Desulfovibrio desulfuricans: one gene and its partner. The protein of the gene in region 2 interacts with the protein of the main gene of each other region in a pairwise test. Links are inferred from orthologs where the notes say so. Each region holds a gene or a part of one and is shown on either strand. Other genes may lie near its edges. The genes, in order: priA and NE637_RS04640.

The links.
Region 1: the proteins of NE637_RS04640 (region 2) and priA interact in binary tests that used the Escherichia coli proteins (3 or more experiments, as listed by UniProt). The link is inferred for Desulfovibrio desulfuricans from one-to-one orthologs.

What each region holds. Positions count from the first base shown.
Region 1 is NZ_JANFYZ010000002.1:132,154-135,508, forward strand. What follows is about bases 238-3,278. They hold priA (replication restart helicase PriA), read right to left. Parts: upstream 2,929-3,278; coding sequence 547-2,928; downstream 238-546. Other genes in these bases: NE637_RS03245 (OmpP1/FadL family transporter), read right to left, coding at 238-416; galU (UTP--glucose-1-phosphate uridylyltransferase GalU), read right to left, coding at 3,019-3,278. In the rest of the region: more of NE637_RS03245, read right to left, coding at 1-237; more of galU, read right to left, coding at 3,279-3,355.
Region 2 is NZ_JANFYZ010000003.1:48,934-52,244, forward strand. The notes cover bases 177-3,173. They hold NE637_RS04640 (single-stranded DNA-binding protein), read left to right. Parts: upstream 177-1,394; coding sequence 1,395-1,952; downstream 1,953-3,173. Other genes in these bases: NE637_RS04630 (biotin attachment protein), read left to right, coding at 267-917; NE637_RS04635 (hypothetical protein), read left to right, coding at 1,022-1,360; sat (sulfate adenylyltransferase), read left to right, coding at 2,446-3,173. Outside these bases: NE637_RS04625 (acetyl-CoA carboxylase carboxyl transferase subunit alpha/beta), read left to right, coding at 1-125; more of sat, read left to right, coding at 3,174-3,311. UniProt on the Escherichia coli protein: Plays an important role in DNA replication, recombination and repair. Binds to ssDNA and to an array of partner proteins to recruit them to their sites of action during DNA metabolism. Acts as a sliding platform that migrates on DNA via reptation.

The DNA of each region.
Region 1 (3,355 bases), on a different replicon or contig from region 2:
ACATTGTACCTGCCCGCCCAGTCACCCGAATAGCTGTTGCCAAGGCCGAAACGAGAAAAAACGCCCAGACCGACCCATGCGTTGTCGCTGAGCTGGTGGCTCAGATAGGCGTGCGGAGCATTCCAGAGGGCGGGCTTCGTGTAGGTCGAGGTTTCGCGGCTACCATAACTGGTGGAAATACCGCCAGAAGGGCTGATGAGGGCAAAGCCGCCCATCGTGCGGGTGCCGGGCAGTTGCGTAATGCCTGCGGCATTATACGCAATGGCCGAAACATCATCAGCGCGGCCCACCATGCCGCCAGCCAGGGAAACACCTCTGGCGCTCCATTCATTCAGGGAGAAACCTTCGCCCCAGGCTACGGGCGCGCAGCAGGCCACCAGAGCCAGCGCCAGACATACAGCACGAAAAACCTTCATCACCCCTCCACTAAGATGCAAAAAAAGCGCACAACAGCCCATCCCGGCATACCTTAGTACGCTGGTACGGTTGTGATGTCGCAGAAACGGACGCGGCTGTATGGCCGCCCTCGACAACAGTAATGGGCTGTCACAACATATTTATCGGATCAAGGTCAAGGAAAAGTCGCAAGTGTCTTGAAGCTTTTTGTGACAAAGCAAAGAAATAGAGCGAGCGCAGAGCCTGCCAGTCCTGCCCTTTTATCAAACATGTAAAACGTTTACGCCCACGCAGCAGGGCCAGTGGGGCGGGAGCGGGGCCAAGGAGCTGCACGCCAAGTTCCGCAGCCTTGCCGCGCAGGGCCAGAGCCAGATCGTTGAGAGCAGGGGGGCCGCCCTGTTCGTTCAGCGCGTAGGATATGCGAATGAGCGCCAGACGCACAAAGGGCGGGTAACGGCGCAGCCGCCGTTTGGCAAGCTCCGCCTGATAAAAACCCTCATAGTCTGCGGTGCGCACGTACTGCCAGCAGTAGTGCTCCACATCACGCGTCTGGATAAGCACCCGGCCCGGCTTGTCGCCCCTGCCAGCGCGCCCGGCAGACTGCACCAGCAGTTGAAATGTGCGCTCGGCGGCGCGGTAGTCCGGCAGATTCAGACCAAGGTCCGCATCCGCGATGACGGCCAGCGTCACCAGCGGAAAGTGATGCCCCTTGGAGAGCATTTGCGTACCCACCAGTATGGGGGCCTCCTGCCGGGAAAAGGCCGCCAGGATTTCTTCCATGCGTCCGGGCCTGCGGGTGCTGTCCCTGTCCAGCCGCAGCACAGGCCCCCCGGCCAGTACGCTCAGGCGCTCGGCCAGGCGTTCTGTGCCTTCGCCCATGGGCAAAAAGTTCATGCCGCCACACTCTGGGCAGGGCGAGGGAAAGGGGCGGCTATAGCCGCAATAGTGGCAGACGAGTTTTTCCAGTCCCTTGTGGTAGGTGAGCCCAATTTCGCAGTGCGGGCAGCGCAGGGTGCGGTTGCAGTCAAGGCAGTACATCAGGGGGGCGTAGCCGCGCCTGTTGAGCAGCACCACGGCCTGCTCGCCGCGCTCAATGGTCTCGCGCAGTGCGGCCTCGCTCTGCGGGGCCAGCAGCCCGTCCATGCTGGTTGAGCCGGGCGCGAGGGCGCTGATGTCCACCAGTTCCACCGGCGGCAGCTCGCGTCCGCCCACGCGGTGCGGCAGCCGCAGGATGGGCAGGTGGCCGTTTTCAGCAGCATAAAAGGTCTTGAGGTCTGGCGTGGCAGAACCAAGCACCAGCAGCCCCTTTGCCTGGGCAACACGGAACCATGCCACTTCCTTGGCCTGATAGGCCAGGCTTTCGTCCTGCTTGAAAGAGCCGTCGTGCTCTTCGTCAAGCACAATGCAGTTCAGATGCGGCACTGGCAGAAACAATGCCGAACGCGTACCCACGACGATGCAGGGGGTGTCGCTTTGCGCCATCTGGCGAAAGGTCGCTTCCCGCCGTGCGGGCGACTGGTAGCCGTGGTAGAAAAATAACGGAGCATCGGGCAGCGCGCAGGTGGCATCGCGCCGCAGTTTGTGGGCCAGAGCCACCTCGGGTGCGAGCAGCATGACGCTTTTGCCCGCCGCAAGGCAGGCCTTGGCAAGTTCAAGGTATACTGCTGTTTTGCCGCTGCCGGTCACGCCAAAGAGCAGGCGGGAGGAAGCCTCCTCTGCCCGCAGTGCCTCCAGCATGCTTTCAAGCGCACGTGCCTGCTCATCGTTAAGGACAAAGGGGGCAGGCGGGGGCGGCAACAGGCTTTGCTCTGTGGCGTCCAGAGCGTCATCATCGTCAACGCCGTTGTCTCGCGCTAGGTTGACGTGCCCAGCTTCCAGCAGGGTATGGAGGGCTGGGGTTACGGCCTGCCCGAGGGATTGCACAAGCCGCCTGCGGCTCACGCTGCCGTGCTGGTGCAGATAGTCCAGAACCTCAATCTGGCGTTTGGCCGAGGGCCGCACAGGCCAGGGCGGGTCAACGCGCAGCAGGCAAAATTCTTCGCTGGCGGCGTCTGTGCCGGGGGGCAGCATGCGGGCCGTGCCTTTGCAAAGGGACTCGGCGAGCGCCTGACGCTGTTCAGGCAGGGCTTCACGGATGCGGGCCAGAGTCCAGGCCACAGCCTTGCCCGATTCAATATTGCGCAGCCGCACCCGTGCAAGGCGCAGCCCCTGTGGCAGCACATGCCCCAGAATATGACCGGGGTGCAGCCCCTGACGGCGGGCCAGATCTTCAGCCAGTTCCAGCAGTACAGCGGGGAGCAGGGGGGCGTTTTCCAGCGGCCAGCCAAGGCTTTTGCAGTCAACGCCTTCCGGCACGTCGGCGGTGGGGCTGACGCGCAAAAGCACTGCGGCGCGCAGGGCGGTGCGCTCGCCCCGGCCCAGCGGCACGGCCACGCGCAAGCCGGGCTGCCAGAAATCGGCGGGAAATTCGGGCGGCAGCGTGTAGGTAAGGCTGGCGTAGGGCGGAGTGAGCAGGGCGACTGTGGCGTACATGTGGGGCAGAGTTACGTAATACGGCCCCAATGGCAAGCCTCCTCTGGCGAACCAGAGGAGGCTTGGGGCAATACGTATGTGCAGCGGGTTTTAATGGAACTGCACAAAATTCTTGAGCAGCTTGAGCAGATCGTAGCGCAGTTCTTCGTCCTGAAGGGCAAAGTAGATGTTGGCGGTGAGAAATTCCGCCCAGTCGCCAGCGTCAAAGCGCATGCCGGACATACGCACAGCCATCATGCCCCTTTCCTGAGCCATGGCCTGCAGTGCGTCGGTAAGCTGGATTTCGCCGCCGTGACCTGGCTCGACCTTTTCAAGATAGTCAAAAATATCAGGTGTGAGCACATAACGGCCAACAATAGCCATGCGCGAGGGCGCGTCTTCACGGGCGGGTTTTTCCACCATGTTTTTGACGCGGAACACGCCGGGG
Region 2 (3,311 bases):
ATCACCGCTCGTACCGCGCCCTTTCGCGCGGGCACATTCAGGGCATATGGGACAGAAGGGAAGTGCGCGCCAACCTCAAGCAGGCCCTGCTGACCATTGGCGGCAGAAACCTGTATTACAGATAGCGCCCCACTGCGTAGAAAAACAACAAGTATTCCGAGTGACGCGGCGGCCGGGAACAGTCCGGTCGCCATGCGCCGGAGGTTTGGGGGCAGCAGCCCCACCAGCCGGAGCGTCGCCAATATATAACGTTAACGGACCCAAGCATGATAAACATATCTGCACTGCTGGACGAAATAAAGGCTTCGCCCTACCGCGAAATAGTCATCAGCACGCCCCACACGGGCAAGGTGACCTTTGCTGGCATAAAACAGGGCGACAAAGTGGTAGGCCCGCAGGGCCAGTGGAAGGAAAAGCCCGGAACGCTCATTGCCACGCTTGAGCGCGAACGCAATCCCAAATCCATCTGCGCCAACGAAAAAGGCGAGATCAGCCTTCTGCACACAGAGCTTGAAGGCGCATTTGTGGAGGCAGGTACCCCCCTTGCCGTGGTGCGCCACATGCTCACCCGCGCAGAGGTGGAACGCATCCTGCTCAAAAAAGCCCTGCATCTTTTTGTTGCGCCCGAGCGGGCCAAGTACTACTTCACACCAGAGGTGGACAAAAAAATCCGCGCGGCTGATTCACAGTCGGTGGCCGTGCGCGAAGGCATGGAACTGCTCATCATGTCGCGCATGAAGCGCGAGGTGCCGCTGGTCTATACGGGGCCTGCGGGCGTTATCTATGCCGTCTACTTCACCTATAACGAGAACATCGACGCCGGAGCGCCCCTCATTGGCGTATGCCCGCAGGATCAGCTTCCCGCCATTCAGGAAGTCATCATGCGTGTGCAGACCGAATGGACTGAAAAAGACTAGGCTCTCCTGCCAGCACAGGCCGTTGGCCCTGCGCACGCTGCCGCAAGCAGCGAGCCTGGGCGCGGCAAACTCGCATATGGGCGGCCCGCCGCCAAGGAGCACCTATGGGCAATGCACTGCAAATCCGCGTGAGCGCCGTCACCTGGAACGAAGACCTGCTGGAAAAACTCTGGCCCAAACTTACAGAGCTGGCTTTCAGCGTTCCCATCAAGCACGAAAAGCACGGAGTGCTTGAAATGGTGCGCGCGCTGGATGAAGGATTGCAGTTTTTGCCCTGGTCGCCAGCCCGCCGCAAGGCCCTTGGCCCCGGCATTCTTGAAGCCGCAAGGCTCAAGGCCGAACTGGAAGCGGCCCTTGCCGAATGGCAGCCGCGCGAAGCCAACAAATTGAGCGACGCCATTGAAGACGTGCTGGATCAGCTCGAAAAGGCGTTTGTAGCCTGAGTCTGAAACTCGAATACCACCTTGGAGCATCACCATGCTGAATAAAGTAATGATTATTGGCCGTCTGGGCCGCGACCCCGAGCTGCGGTACACCCAGAGTGGTTCGCCCGTTGCCACCCTGAATGTCGCCACCGATGAATCCTACACCGACCGTGACGGCAACAAGGTGGATCGCACTGAATGGCACCGCGTTTCTGTTTTTCAGCGTCAGGCGGAAAACTGCGCCAACTTTCTTGCCAAGGGCAGCCTGATCTACGTGGAAGGCAGCCTGCAAACCCGCAAATGGCAGGATCAGCAGGGCCAGGATCGCTATACCACAGAAATCAAGGCCCAGCGCGTGCAGTTTCTTGACCGCAAGGGCGGCGATGCCCCCCGCGAAGGCGGCGGTGGCCGTGGCTTTGAAGACGACTACGGCGCGCCCGCTGCCTCTGCGGCTCCGCGCGGCAATGCCCCTCGCGGCGGCCAGGGTGCGCAGGGCGGACGCGGCGGTAATGCCCCCCAGGGTGGCAGCCGCAAGCCTCAGCCCATGGACGACGATCTCGGCCCGGCCTTTCCTTCCGAAGCCTCCAACATGGACGATGTGCCGTTCTAGGGGCTGATTCCCTCTCCGAGTAATAACCGCAAGGCGTGGATGCTGCATCCACGCCTTTTTTGTTGATTCAGGTTTGCCACAGGTCTCGGCATCGAGGTTGAGAAAAATTTCCCCCAGTCAGCAAATTTCTATCCAGGCAAACAGTCTTTCGCCGTATTTCGCTGCCCGCAAGCAATCACGCCAGTTCGCGCAACATAGCCTAGCAAAAGACTTTGCGAAAAAAAGCGCACTTTCACATGTTTTTTCGGGTTCAGGCACATTTTTATTGTGAATCCCCCTTCTCTTTTTGCGCGATTCAGCGTATAGGTATCAGTGAATTTTCCGTATTACCCGCAGTGGCTGTGGTTTTTTTGGCGAGTAGTCAGGAAAAGTTTTAAGAGGTAGTTGACTTTTTGTTAGATTATTCACAAGATGCGAACTGAACGCTGCCCTTCCGCATGGCGACGCGGCCACGGAAGGATGCCCACATAACTAAAACACGGAGGATTTCGCAATGTCCAAGCTGGTAGCTCCTCATGGCGGTAAGGGTCTGGTCTGTTGCCTTCTGGAAGGTAAGGCCTTGGATGACGAGAAGAAAAAAGCCGCAGGCCTGAAGCAGATCGAGATTTCTTCCCGCGCCAAGGGCGACCTGATCATGATGGGCATTGGCGGTTTCTCGCCTCTGAACGGCTTCATGAACAAGGCCAACTGGAAGAGCGTCTGCGAAAAGATGACCCTTTCTGACGGCACCTTCTGGCCCGTGCCCGTTACCCTTGATGTTCCCGCTGCTGACGCCAAGGCCCTCAAGGTCGGCGAAGAAGTGGCCCTGGTTCGCAAAGGCGAAATCATGGCTACCATGAAGGTCGAAGAAGTCTATGAAATGACCGAAGCCGACAAGAAGTGGGAATGCGAACTGGTGTTCAAGGGCACTGGCCCTGACTCCGAAAAGTTCTGGGAAGTGGCCCCCAACGACCACCCCGGCGTGAAGATGGTTCTGGCTCAGAACGAATTCAACGTTGCCGGTACCGTTAAGGTTCTTTCGCAGGGCGAATTCCCCGAAAAGTTCCCCGGCGTGTACATGACCCCTGCTCAGCTGCGCGCCAAGATGGACGAACGCGGCTGGCAGAAGGTTGCCGCTCTTCAGCTGCGCAACCCCATGCACCGCTCGCATGAATACCTGGCCAAGATCGGCGTGGAAGTTTGCGACGGCGTGGTTATCCACTCCCTCGTGGGCTCCCTGAAGCCCGGCGACATCCCCGCCGAAGTGCGCGTGAAGTGCATCGACACCCTGGTTGACAAGTACTTCGTGAAAGACTTTGTCATTCAGGCTGGCTACCCCCTGGACATGCGTTATGCCGGTCCCCGCGAAGCCCTGCTGCA